DNA from 2 places in the Brevundimonas sp. TWP2-3-4b1 genome. Region 2 is predicted to be linked to the other one. Evidence: predicted binding sites of a transcription regulator. Region 2 holds the regulator's gene; the other holds the start of a gene.
What was found. The regulator LexA, encoded in region 2, represses DNA repair genes until DNA is damaged. The targets are predictions, from matches to a motif close to ATGTTCNCNANNTGTTCT.

Region 1: uvrA (excinuclease ABC subunit UvrA) is a predicted target of LexA. The motif match lies at 2,159-2,176, and genes of this name have one in related genera.

What each region holds. Positions count from the first base shown of each region.
Region 1 is NZ_JAFCWQ010000014.1:31,137-38,036, forward strand. Features, by position in the region: gene uvrA (excinuclease ABC subunit UvrA) at 1-2,067, opposite strand, end outside; gene ACP7A5_RS11560 (EAL domain-containing protein) at 2,310-3,914, opposite strand; gene ACP7A5_RS11565 (flagellar basal-body protein FlbY) at 3,981-4,421, opposite strand; gene ACP7A5_RS11570 (rod-binding protein) at 4,418-4,741, opposite strand; gene ACP7A5_RS11575 (flagellar basal body P-ring protein FlgI) at 4,741-5,796, opposite strand; gene ACP7A5_RS11580 (flagellar assembly protein FliX) at 6,030-6,455, shown strand; gene dksA (RNA polymerase-binding protein DksA) at 6,640-6,900, shown strand, end outside.
Region 2 is NZ_JAFCWQ010000005.1:115,976-122,875, forward strand. Features, by position in the region: gene trpD (anthranilate phosphoribosyltransferase) at 1-49, shown strand, start outside; gene trpC (indole-3-glycerol phosphate synthase TrpC) at 46-834, shown strand; gene lexA (transcriptional repressor LexA) at 1,192-1,884, shown strand; gene ACP7A5_RS05965 (ComEC/Rec2 family competence protein) at 1,881-4,067, opposite strand; gene gltX (glutamate--tRNA ligase) at 4,066-5,487, shown strand; gene gltA (citrate synthase) at 5,673-6,900, shown strand, end outside.

The DNA of each region.
Region 1 (6,900 bases), on a different contig from region 2:
CTCCAGCCCCTCGATCCGGTCGAAGGGAGCCGGGGCGTCGGAGGCGTTGTGAAGCCGGCGCGCGGCGGCCTTGTAGAGGGTCTCGATCGTAAAGGTCGACTTGCCGCCGCCCGACACCCCGGTGACGCAGGTGAACAGGCCCACGGGGATTTCGCCCGTGACCGCTTTCAGATTGTTGCCGGTCGCGCCCGAGATCCTGAGCATCTTCTTGCGGTCGACCGGGCGGCGGCCTTGCGGCGGCAGTTCGATCTCACGCTCGCCGGTCAGGTATTTGCCGGTCAGGGACTTCGGATTGGCCATGACCTCATCGGGCGTGCCCTCGGCGCAGATCTCGCCGCCGTGGACGCCGGCGGCCGGACCCATGTCGATGACATAGTCGGCGGTCATGATCGCCTCCTCGTCGTGTTCGACGACGAGGACGGAGTTGCCGAGATCGCGCAGGCCGCGAAGGCTCTCCAGCAGACGGCTGTTGTCGCGCTGGTGCAGGCCGATCGACGGCTCGTCCAGCACGTACAGCACGCCGGTCAGGCCCGAACCGATCTGGGAGGCCAGGCGGATGCGCTGGCTCTCGCCGCCGGACAGGGTGCCGGACGACCGCGACAGGCTGAGATAGTCGAGGCCGACATTGTTCAGGAAGCGCAGCCGGTCGCTGATTTCTTTCAGGATGCGGCGGCCGATCTCCATCTGCTTGTCGGTCAGCTGGTCGGGCAGGGCGCTGACCCAGTCGTAGGCCTTCCTGATCGACAGCATGGAGATCTCGGCGATGTCGTTGCCGGCGATCTTCACCGCCAGGGCCTCGGGCTTCAGACGCTTGCCGCCGCAGGCGTCGCACGGGGTCTCGGACTGGAACCGGCCCAGCTCCTCGCGCACCCAGGCGCTGTCGGTCTCGCGCCAGCGGCGGTCGAGGTTGGGCACGACCCCCTCGAACGGCTTGGAGACCTCGTATTTCCGGGCGTTGTCGTCATAGACGAACTTGATCTTCTCCGAGCCCGTGCCGTTCAGGATCACGGACTGGGCCTTCTCGGGCAACTCGCGCCACGGCTTGTCCATCGAGAAGCCGTAGTGGAGCGCCAGCGCCTGCAGGGTCTGGGTGTAGAGCGGCGACGGGCCGCGCGACCACGGGGCGACCGCGCCCTTGTGCAGGGTCTTGTCGCGGTCCGGGATGACCAGGTCGGCGTCGAAGGCCAGCTTGACCCCCAGGCCGTCGCAGACCGGACAGGCGCCGAACGGATTGTTGAACGAGAACAGCCGCGGCTCGATCTCGGCGATGGTAAAGCCGGAGACGGGGCAGGCGAACTTCTCGGAGAAGGTGATCCGGCGCGGTTCCTGGCCTTCCTCGGCATTGGCCCATTCGGCTACGGCGATGCCGTCGGCCAGGCCCAGGGCGGTCTGCAGACTGTCGGCGTAGCGCGCCTCAAGGCCCGCCTTGGTGACGATCCGGTCCACGACGATGTCGATGTCGTGCTTAAACTTCTTGTCGAGCGTCGGCGCGTCCTCGATGGCGTAGAAGGCCCCGTCGATCTTCAGGCGCTGGAAGCCCGAGCGCTGCCACTCGGCCATCTCCTTTTTGTATTCGCCTTTACGACCCCTGATGACCGGGGCCAGCAGCAGCAGCCGCTCGCCCTCGGGCAGGGCGCCCAGTTTGTCGACCATCATGGAGATGGTCTGGCTCTCGATCGGCAGGCCGGTCGCGGGCGAGTAGGGCACGCCGACGCGCGCCCACAGCAGACGCATATAGTCGTGGATCTCGGTCACCGTACCGACGGTCGAGCGCGGGTTCTTCGACGTCGTCTTCTGTTCGATCGAGATCGCCGGCGACAGGCCCTCGATCAGGTCGACGTCCGGCTTGCCCATCAGCTCCAGGAACTGGCGGGCGTAGGCGCTCAGGCTCTCGACATAGCGGCGCTGGCCCTCGGCATAGATGGTGTCGAAGGCGAGCGAGGATTTGCCTGACCCCGACAGGCCGGTCATGACGACCAGCTTCTCGCGCGGGATGTCGACGTCCACGCCCTTGAGATTGTGCTCGCGGGCGCCGCGCACGCGGATGAAGTTATGCTTTTCGGTCATGCTGCCAGGAAACGGGGGCCGGGAACGCGGGAGCGCCGGACGAGGTCCGGTGCGACAACGCTATATGGGAACTGATCCGGGGATATCAGCAAGAACAATATGGGAACATCAAGGCGCTGCCGCCAGATGCTGTCACCCAGCAGCGCGGCGCCGGTGTTCTGGGTGACGACGCAGGGGACGTCCTCGACACCGCCGGTGGACCAGTCGTCTGCGCCTGACCTGTCACGCTTCGCGGCGTTCTGTCAGCCCCAGCCGGAAACGGCGCCCACGCGTCGGACAGAGGCGGCCGGCTCGCCATAGGCCAGCACGGTGCGCGGCTCGGCCTCCGCCTTGCCGAACAGCCAGCCCTGGCCCTGATCCACACCGACCTCGCGCAGGATTTCCGCCACGTCCTCGGTCTCGATCATCTCGGCGATGGTCTCAACCTTGAGCGAACGGCAGAGTTCGACGAGATGGCTGATCAGAGTCCGCGCGCGTGGGTCGGTTTCCAGCCCACTGACGAAGGTCCCGTCGATCTTGACCGTATCGACCGACAGGCGGCGGAGGTAGTCATAGGAGGCCGCGCCTGCTCCGAAATCGTCGATGCAGACCTTGATGCCGGCAGCGCGGAGTCCGCCCAGGCGACGGTTGGCGGCATCGAGGTCCGACAGGGCGGCGGATTCCGTGACCTCGACGATCAGGCGCTTGCGCTCTTCCGGCCTCGACGCGGTCATTCGTAGCAGAGCCTGCACATAGTGGTCGTCGGCCAGCGAGGCGCCTGAGACATTGATGGCGAATTTCAGCAGCCCCGCGCCCTTCTGGCGCAACCGGCTCAAGGCCTTTTCGGCCACCGCGATGTCGAAGTTGTCGATCAGAGCCATTTCCTCGGCCATGCGGATGGCGCCCGCCGGGCTGTCCGTGCCCTTGAAGCGGGACAGGGCCTCAAAATGGTGAACGGCGCCGGTCTTTAGATCGACGATCGGCTGGTAGTGCAGCTCGAACCGTCGTTCCTGGACCATGACCTGGAAGGCGTGGGCGTCGTTCAGGGTCTGCGACAGGGCGGCGGTGAAGCTGAGCTCCGGCTGGGCGGCCCCGCCGTCCTTCAGGCAGCCTTCTACCGCGACGCGCAGGGCCCGAAGCGCGCTGAGCGATTCACCGCCGGCGGTCAGGTCAGTCTGCATGGATCGCGCCGACAGCGCGAAGCCTTCGCTGCGGCCGATCTCTTCCATTTCTCCGGCCAGATCGGCTTCTTCGCTGCGGTCCCGAACCAGGGCGAAACGTTCGGGGCCGAGCTTGCCGGCCGTGCTGCCGTCAACAGAGGCGGCCTGCAGGGCGGCCTCGACGCGGGCGTTCAGCCGATCGCCGGCCTCGCCGGTCCCCTGGGCGGCGGCCAGCCCCTCGACATTGAGGAAGGCGAGGGCCAGTTCGCGCGGCTCGGCGGGCGGCGCCAAGACTTCGCGGGCGCGGTTCAGGAAGGCCTCCGGGGCCAGCGCCGGTGCGGCGGCCGGATCATGCAGGCGGTAAGCTGGGCCTTCCCAGGTCACCGAACAGGAGACGTTGGGCGCCAGATCCGGCAGCAGGAAGAACCGCGCCGTCGCTCGCCGCATCCGGCCTGTGCCGGCGAGGAAGAGCATCTCGATCGGCACCGAGCGCTCGCCGGGACGCAAGGCCTTGAGCAGAGTCTTCAGCGGTTCCACGCTCGCCGGCGCCACCCTGTGCGACAGGACAATGCCGCAGAAGCTTTCGGCCGAAAGGTCGATCGACGGCCCCGATCCAAGCCCGAACACGGTCGAGCCCTTGGCGTCGAGCTCTAGCAGCAGGTCGGAGGCCGCGAAGGCGAAACCCAGAAGGCGCGTGCGGATCGTCATTTGATCACTCTGGGCACGGACTCCTTAAACTTCGCCTCAGAGTTATCTTTAACGGCGCGTAGCGGTTCAGGCCGTTCGGTTCAGGGTCACGGCGCGGCTGTCGCCGCCGTTGGCCTTGCCGGACGCGCCGTAGCCGGTTCCCATGGCTCGCGCGCCTGCGACCTCCTGGGCGATGGTGCGGACCAGGCCTTCCGAGATCGTGCGCGCCGCCTCGACCGTGCGGCCGTGGATGGCGAGCACCGCCTCGAACGCCTCCGTCGCCTTGATCAGGGCCATGCGTTCGCTCGCCGGCGCGGAGGCCAGGATCGCCTTGTTGGCCTTGAGGTGCCCGGATTCCTTGCGATACTGGTTGGCCAGCTCCTGGGTCTCGGCCAGACCTGCCGTGACATCGGCCGCGCGACGGGTGGCGAAGGCGTCGGTCTCCTGCTCGAGCCGGGCGGTCAATCGGTCGGTCAGCGCCGTGAGTCTGCGCAGATAGGCCGTGGCGGTGGTCGGATCGTGGCTCATGCGACCGCTCCGGGCTGGGCCTGGGTCTGTTCGGTCTGCATGCGGATCATCTCGGACACGACGGTGTCGGCCAGGCCTATGCCTCCGGCGCGGACGGTCTGTTTGGCCATTTCGTCGATCATGAAGCTGCGCCAGGTGCCCTCGGCCTCGCCGCCGCCGAACGGGCCGTTGGTGTCGATACCCTCGAACATCGGCTTGAGCATCTGCGACAGGAAGGAGGCCTCGAACTTCTCGGCCGTCTCGCGCATGCGCGGCGTTTCCGCAGTCGGTGCGGCCATTGCCGAGGTCAGCAGGGAGGGGGAGACGGCCAGGTCACTCATCACAGAACCTCGATGTCGGCCTGCAGGGCGCCCGCCGCCTTGATGGCCTGAAGGATGGAGATCATGTCGCGGGGCGAGACGCCGAGCGCGTTCAGCCCGTTGACCAGGGTCGACAGCGAGGTCGCGCCGTTCACCAGCCGGATCTCGCGGCCCAGTTCTTCCTCGACCGTGACATCGGACTGCGGGACGACCGTGGTCTCGCCCTGGCTGAAGGGGGCCGGCTGGCTGACCTGCGGATTTTCCTGGACCGAGATGGTCAGGTTGCCCTGGGCGATGGCGACGGTGGAGATGCGGACGTTCTCGCCCATGACGATCACGCCGTTGACCTCGTCGATGATCACCCGGGCCGGGGTGTCGACCGCGACCGGCATGTTCTCGACGCGGCTGATGAAGGCGGCCATGCCGAGTTGGGCGGGCGCACGCAGGGCGACGACGGAGCCATTCTCGGCCAGGGCGGTCGAAGGGTAGGTGGCGTTGATGGCGGCGGCCACGCGCTGGGCCGTCGTGAAGTCGGGATTGCGCAGGGTCAGGCGCACTTCGGTGAGACTGTCGAGCTGGAAGCCGGTTTCGCGTTCGACCGTGGCGCCCGAGGCGATGCGGCCGGCGGTCGGCACGCCGCGTGTCACCGACGAGCCCGAACCGCCCGAGCCCGACACTGCACCGGTCTGCACCGAGCCCTGACCCACGGCATAGACCTGGCTGTCAGCCCCCTGGAGGCTGGTAACCAGAAGCGTGCCGCCGAGCAGGCTCTTGGCGTCGCACAGGCTGGAGACCGAGATATCCACCCGCGAGCCGGGCGTGGCGAAGGGCGGCAGTTCGGCCGTCACCATGACGGCCGCCAGGTTCTTGGAGTTTGCGTTGGTCCCGCGAATATTGACGCCAAGGCGCTCGGTCATGCCTTCCAGCGACTGGCGGGTGAAGGGGCAGTTGCGCAGGCTGTCGCCCGTGCCGTTCAGGCCGACGACGAGTCCGTAGCCGACCAGTTGGTTGGTCCGGACGCCCTCGATCGAGGCGATGTCCTTGATCCGCGACTGGGCCGACGCAGGGGCGGCCATCACGGCGCCGAGGGCGAAGGGGATCAGGAAGGCGGTGAGAAACTTTTGCACTGGCCGGCTTTCCACGAGGGTTCGGGGATAGGCGTTGCGAAGATCGTGCCGCGAAGAAAGCCGTTTTAAATCAACGAATCTGTCTGGCCGACGCCCGCCTGGCCCGGCAAATCCTGCCTTGCCGTTAACCAAACAGTGACGGTCGCCCGACGATGGTGCGGAATGTCCCGGAGTCTCCGCTCATGAAGGTCAACGGCCCGTCCGGCGCCGCCCCAACCGGCGGCCAGCGTCCGGTGCGCTCGGCCGGCGGCTTTTCCATGCCCCAGGCGTCAGGCGCGGCCCCGGTCAGTGCGTCGCAGGCGGCGGTTCCGGCGTCCGCGGTCGCCGATCTCTCGGCCCTGATGGCGCTTCAGGGCGTCGAAACGGCGACGGAGCGCCGTCGTCGCGCCATCCGTCGCGGCGGGACCCTGCTGGACCGGCTCGACGAGTTGAAGATCGCCATGCTGTCGGGTGAGGCCGGGGAAGGCGCGCTCGAACGCCTGGGGCGGACCCTGCGCGAGGAACGTCCGGAGGACGAGGACGCGGGCCTGACAGGCCTGCTCGAACAGATCGACCTGCGCGCTGCAGTTGAGCTGGCCAAGGCCGAAGTTCGCCGCAATGCAGCATAAACTGCGGAAAACGGGCCCTATTCCCCTGTTCCGGGGACAAGGTGAGGACGGAATGTCACGGTGCCGGGGCGAACGAAGCATTGCCGCGATCACGGACGCGCGAACACGGTTGCCGCGACTCTCCAGCCTGCCTATACGCCTGCAAGCGCCATGGGGGGCGTTGTTCTAGAGTGTGAGTGCGATGATGACCGCATTGGCCTCGATCGTGTCTGACGAACCGGTCGCCTACCGACCTTCCGACGACGAGCCGTTCATGAATGAACGTCAGCTCGCCTATTTCAAGCACAAGCTCATGGCGTGGCGGGATGACATCCTGCGCGAATCCAAAGGCACCGTGGTCAACCTGAAGGCCGAGACGGAGAACCATCCGGATCTGCTGGATCGGGCCTCGTCGGCCTCGGACCGCGCGCTGGAACTCCGCACCCGCGACCGACAGCGCAAGCTG
Region 2 (6,900 bases):
GGCCCGCATCACCTCGGCGCCGCCGCCCGTTGCCGAAGACCCCGCATGACCGACATCCTCGACCGTATCGCCGCCTACAAGCGCGAGGACGTGGCCGCCCGCAAGGCCGCCCAGCCGCAGGCGGAGATCGAATCCCTGGCGCTGATCGCCGGCATGCCGCGCGGCTTCCGCTGCGCGCTGGAGCGCCGCACTGCGCCCGGCCGCCCCGCCCTGATCGCCGAAATCAAGAAGGCCAGTCCATCGAAGGGCCTGATCCGTGCGGACTTCGACCCGCCGGCCCTGGCGCAGGCCTATGAAGCGGGCGGCGCGGCCTGTCTGTCCATCCTGACCGACGGTCCCAGCTTCGAGGGCGCCGACGACTATCTGGTCCAGGCCCGCGCCGCCGTCGCCCTGCCCTGTCTGCGCAAGGACTTCCTCGTCGACCCCTGGCAGGTGGCCGAGAGCCGGGCCTTCGGCGCCGACTGTATCCTCGTCATCCTGGCCATGATCGACGACGTTCTGGCCGGCGAGCTGCTATCCGAGGCGAAACGCTTCGGTATGGACGCCCTGATCGAGACCCACGACGAGGCCGAGATGGAGCGCGCTGCGGCGCTGCGCGGTGATCTGGTCGGCATCAACAACCGTTCCCTGCGGACGTTCGACGTCGATCTGGGCGCCACGGCCCGCCTGGCCCCGCTGTCGCCAGCGGGCTCGCTTCTGGTGGCTGAAAGCGGGATCTTCAGCCCGGCCGATGTGGTGGAAGTGTCGGCGGCGGGCGCCTCGGCCATCCTCGTCGGTGAAAGCTTGATGCGTCAGGCGGACGTGACGGCCGCGACGCTCACTCTGCTCTCGTGAAGCGTCGCGAACGCTGGGCAATCTACTTCGTCTGGGCGCTTATCATTCTGTGGTTCGTCTGGATGTTCGCCACAAACTTCGAATGACGAACCCACTCCTGATTTCGCGGGATCAGCGTCCTTGGCGGTTTGACCGCCGAGCTTTTCGCGGTGTCGGCAGTTCACCTCTCGAAATTTTTGCAGTCGGGCTTTTATGGAGAGCCGAATTCGTCAGTGTGCATTGACCACAATCTGACGCGCTCAGAACGGCGGTCAATTTGCAGTCGGTGGGTCGATCCGCCGTCAAGTTGACATTAGGCAAGAACACTTACAGAACATCGACAACGGTTCATGACTTGTTCTGGAGGCGATTCCCACCATGCTGACGCGCAAGCAGCACGAACTCCTGATGTTCATCCATGAACGGCTCAAGGAGACCGGTGTTTCCCCGTCGTTCGACGAGATGAAGGAGGCGCTGGATCTGGCGTCCAAGTCGGGCATCCACCGGCTGATCACGGCGCTGGAGGAACGCGGCTTCATCCGCCGCCTCGCCCACCGCGCCCGCGCCCTTGAGGTGACCAAGCTGCCGGAACAGGCGACGGCGGGGGCCGTGCGTGGCCGCGCGGGCTTCACCCCGGCGGTCATTGAGGGCGGGGGCCGCAGCGCTGCCGCCGAGCCCGCCAACGACACCCGCGAACTGGTTCTGGTCGGCAAGATCGCCGCTGGCGTGCCCATCGCCGCCCTGCAACAGGACCACGGCCGCTATCAGGTGCCCGAATCCATGCTGGGCGCCGGCGAACACTATATGCTCGAGATCGAGGGCGATTCGATGATCGAGGCCGGCATCCTCAACGGCGACCTGGTGGTCATCAAACGCGTCGACACGGCCGCGTCCGGCGAGATCGTCGTGGCTTTGGTTGAAGGGGAAGAGGCAACCCTCAAACGCCTGCGCAAGAAGGGCAATTCCATCGCCCTCGAACCCGCCAACCGCAACTACGAGACCCGCATCTTCGGTCCCGACCAGGTCGAGGTCCAGGGCAAGCTGGTCGGCCTGATCCGCCAATACCACTAGACGCCGTCACCGAGGCCCGCATCCGCCGCATCGGGACCCCCGATGCGGCTCCAAGGCCTGTCGCCCCGCACATCAGTGGCCCAGACCGCGCGCCAGCCCTGAGCGGTGCGCCACAGCTCGACTGAGCCGCCCTGCGCATAATCCAGTCCGTCGAGAACCAGTTTTCCATCACAGCCCGGCGGCAGGTCTTGGACAACGGCCCGGACGCTGACCAGCGGCGCTGAGGCGCACAAGGCGGCGAGCTCGCCGGCGTCCGGCGCGGCCTTCCCCCACCACAGGGCGATGGGCGCGCTATCGGCCTTGGCCGGAGCGCAGCTTGATCGCGCGCACACCCATCCGTCTTCGGGTCGGGGCTCCAGAGTCAGCCCGCGCCGCCGCGACCACAGGTCCGCCGCGAACTGCCGCACGCCCGGCCGCACCACGATAGCCGTGCGCACGACACTGAAGGCCGCGTTCGTCCCGCCGTCCCCGATCCAGACCGTCGGCGTCGGCGCGCGAGGCCACAGCAGGACAGCGCAGGCGAAGGGCAGGCCCAGCCACCGCAGCCGCCCCTGCCACAGGCATAGGAACAGGACGCCGAGGAAGGAGATCGGCAGCACATGGTCCGGCGCGCTGGCGATGGTCTTCACCGCCCCCGGCAGCCCCGCCGTCCAGTGACCGATGGCCAGCATCAGATCGACACCCTTGCCGGCCACCCACAGGAACGGCCCGCCCAGCCCGATAGGCTCCAGCAAGACTCCCAGCGCCAGCGCCGGCATCATCACGAAGTCCGCGATCGGCGAGGTCGTCAGGTTGGCGAGCAGCCCGTACATGGCCGCGCGGTTGAAATGCTGGACCGCGAACGGCCCGGTCGCCGCGCCGGCCACCAGACTGGCCGTCACGGCGATCAACAGCCAGTGCCGCGCCGACTGGAACGCCGCGATCGGCCAGGGCACGGACTGCTCCCGCGTCCTCGGCGGCCAGCCCTCCGACAAGGCCACCAGGGCCGCCGTCGCCGCGAACGACATCTGGAACCCCGGCGTCACGATGGCCTCAGGCTGAAGGATCAGGACAACCATCGCCGCCAGCGCCAGCGGATGCATGGTGATCGCGGGCCGATCGAGCAGGATCGCCGCGAACGCCACCGACGCCGTAATCGCAGCCCGCTGCGCCGGCGGGGGCGCGCCGGACAGCACCAGATAGCTCCACACGGCGACCAGCCCCGCGACCGCCGCCACCTTCTTGCCCGACACCCTCAGCGCTAGCCACGGCCAGGCGGCGACGCCAAGCCGGACAAGGAAGAAGGCGAACCCGCCGACGATGGCCATGTGCAGACCCGAGATCGACAGGATGTGCGCCAGGCCGGAATCCCGCATGGCATCGAGGTCTTCGCGCGCGATCCAGGTCTCATGGCCCGTAGTCATGGCCGCCGCGATCCCGCCCGTCCGCTCGCCCAACCGGTCGACGATCCGCTGCGCCAGGGCGAACCGCGCGCCGTTGACCGCCATCGCCAGCCGCAATCGCCATGGCGCCGGCGCCAGATAAGTCTCCCGCGTCTCGCCCAGTGCGAAAGCCGTGCCGCCGAGCCCCTGAAACCAGGCGTTGCGGCCGAAATCATAGGCGCCGGGACTGGCCGGGGGCGGCGGCGGATTGAGGATGGCGAACAGCCGGATCGCCGAGCCCGGGGTCGGCGGCTCTCCCCGCACCGTCGCCCGCAGCCGGATCGGCGTCGCCTCGGGCTCCAGCCCGCGGATCCGCACCGGCGCGAGGACGATCCGGTGACCCCGGTCGCCCGGGCTGTCGACGTCGACCACCCAGCCCTCGAAGACGGTCGGCTCCGCCAGCGCCGGTGCGATCGGCGCCGCTACCGCCTCCGCCCGCAACCTGGCTCCCGCGAGCCCCAGGAACAGGCAGGCGACCAGCATCAGCGGCAGGGTCACCGCGCGGCCCCGCCCCAGCAGCCTCGCGCCCAGCCACACCCCCGTCGCCGACACCGCCGCGACCGCCAGTGGCCACAACGGCGGCTCCTGCCTCAGCGCGAAATAGATCGCCGCCCCGCCGCCGAAGGCCACCGGCGCCCACAGCCGCCAGCGCATCGACTGGGCCAGCACCTCGTCCCAGGCCCAGGCACGAAGACGCGCCGACAGGCTGGGCTTTGCCGCGTCGGGGGGTATAAGGGCGGCCCGTTCGGACCCCTCCCCCATGCCCACAGCCTCGTCTCCCCAGGTCGTCACCCGCTTCGCCCCCTCGCCCACCGGCTACCTCCACATAGGAGGCGCGAGAACGGCGTTGTTCAACTACCTTTACGCGAAAGGGCGGGGCGGCAAGTTCCTCGTCCGGATCGAGGACACCGACCGGGAGCGTTCGACCGACGACGCCGTCAAGGCGATCTTCGACGGCCTGAGCTGGCTTGAGCTGTTCGCCGACGAGGAGCCGGTTTTCCAGCACGCCCGGGCCGACCGGCACCGCGACGTCGTGGACCAGTTGCTTGAGCTCGGCGCCGCCTATCGCGACTTCACGACCGCGGACGAGACCGGCCGCCTGCGCGACGAGGCCAAGGCCGAACGCCGGACCTTCGAATCGCCATGGCGCGACCGCCAGCCGACCGTCGACGACCTGTCCCAGCCGCACGTCGTGCGCTTCCGACGCCCCCTGCCGGGCCGGGTCATTGTGCCGGACGCCGTCCAGGGCGAGGTCAGTTGGGACGCGAACGATCTGGACGATCTGGTCCTGCTGCGCTCCGACGGCGCCCCGACCTACAATCTCGCCGTCGTGGTCGACGACCACGACATGGGGGTGACTCATGTCATTCGCGGCGACGACCATCTGAACAATGCCGCGCGCCAGTCGCTGATCTATGACGCCCTGGGCTGGAACCGGCCCGTCTTCGCCCACATCCCGCTGATCCACGGCCCCGACGGCGCCAAACTGTCGAAGCGCCACGGCGCCCAGGCGGTCCATGAGTATGCCGACATCGGCTATCTGCCCGAGGCGATGCGCAACTATCTGGCTCGTCTGGGCTGGGCCCATGGCGACGACGAACTGTTCGGCGACGAACAGGCGCGGGACTGGTTCGATCTGGACGGCGTCGGCAAGGCGCCGGCCCGACTGGATTTCGACAAGCTGGCCCACGTCAATTCGCACTGGCTGCGTCTGGCGGCCGACGAGCGGCTGGCCGGCCTGACGCTGGACACCCATCTCGCCAGGGGCGCGCCCCTCAACGAGGGCGACGAGGCCCGCCTCCAGCGCGCCATGCCGTTCGTCAAGGATCGCGCAAAGACCCTGCTGGAACTGGCGGATCAGACGGCATTCGTTCTCAAGACCCGTCCGCTCGAACTCGACGAAAAGGCCCGCGCCCTGCTGTCCGGAGAGACGGTCGAACGCATCGCCCGGGTCCGGGCGCGTCTCGCCCTGTTCGAGAGCTGGGACGTGTTCGCCCTGGAGGCCGAGCTGAAGGCCTTCGCCGAGGAAGAGGGCGTCGGCTTTGGCAAGATCGGCCCGCCGATGCGCGCAGCCCTGACTGGCGGGATCGCTTCGCCCGACATCGCGCGCACCCTTTCGGCCCTCGGACGCGAAGACGCGCTCGGGCGCTTGGATGATGCGCTGCAACACACTAGACCTTGATCGGCTGAGGGGGAACTGCTTCGCAGTTCCGCTGAAGCCGTGAATCAAGGTCCAGCTTGATTCATGGGGCGTGACGCGGCCGTAAAACCGCTCACACTTTTCGGCGTCACGCCCTATGTGAACGTCCATAACAATCGGGGTCCGGGTTATCGCGTCCGGACCGAACGCAATCGCAAGGGCGCCTGATGACCGAAGCCTCCAAACTCGCCGGATCGGCGACCCTGACCTACGGCGACAAGTCCGTCGAACTGCCGGTCCTGTCCGGCACGACCGGACCTGACGTTATCGATATCCGCAAACTTTACGGCGCGACCGACGCCTTCACCTTCGACCCGGGTTTCACCTCTACGGCGGCCTGTGAAAGCGCCATCACCTATATCGACGGTGACGCCGGCATCCTGCTGCACCGCGGCTATCCGATCGGCCAGCTGGCCTCGAAGTCGAACTTCATCGAGGTCTGCCATCTGCTGTTGCACGGCGAGCTCCCAACCGCCGCCGAGTACGCGGCGTTCGAGGAGACGATCACCCGTCACACCATGCTGCATTCGCAGTTCGACCGCTTCTTCGAAGGCTTCCGCCGCGACGCCCATCCGATGGCGATCATGGTGGGCACGGTCGGCGCCCTGTCGGCCTTCTACCACGACAGCCTGGACATCCACGATCCGGTCCAGCGCAATATCTCGGCCATCCGCCTGATCGCCAAGATGCCGACCCTGGCGGCCCGCGCCTACAAATACCATATCGGCCAGCCGTTCGTTTCGCCGCGCAACGACCTCAGCTACGCCGAGAACTTCCTGCGCATGTGCTTCGCCGTTCCGGCCGAGGACTATGTCGTCGATCCGAAGATGGCCAAGGCCATGGATCGCATCTTCACCCTGCACGCCGACCACGAGCAGAACGCCTCGACGTCGACCGTTCGCCTGGCCGGTTCGTCGGGCGCCAACCCATTCGCCTGTATTGCCGCCGGCATCGCCTGCCTGTGGGGCCCGTCGCACGGCGGCGCCAACGAAGAGGCGCTGATGATGCTCAAGGAAATCGGCACGCCCGACAAGATTCCGGAGTTCATCCAGGGCGTTAAGGACAAGAAATACAAGCTGATGGGCTTCGGCCACCGCGTGTACAAGAACTACGATCCCCGGGCGACGGTGATGAAGGAGTCCGCGGACGAGATTCTCGAACTGGTCGGCGCCGACAACGACCCGCTGTTTCAGGTCGCCAAGGAGCTGGAGCGCGTCGCCCTGTCGGACGAGTATTTCATCGAGCGCAAGCTGTTCCCGAACGTCGACTTCTATTCGGGCATCACCCTGTCGGCGATGGGCTTCCCGACCTCGATGTTCACCGTCCTGTTCGCCCTGGCCCGCACCGTCGGCTGGATCGCCCAGTGGGAAGAGATGCTGGCCGATCCGGCGCAGA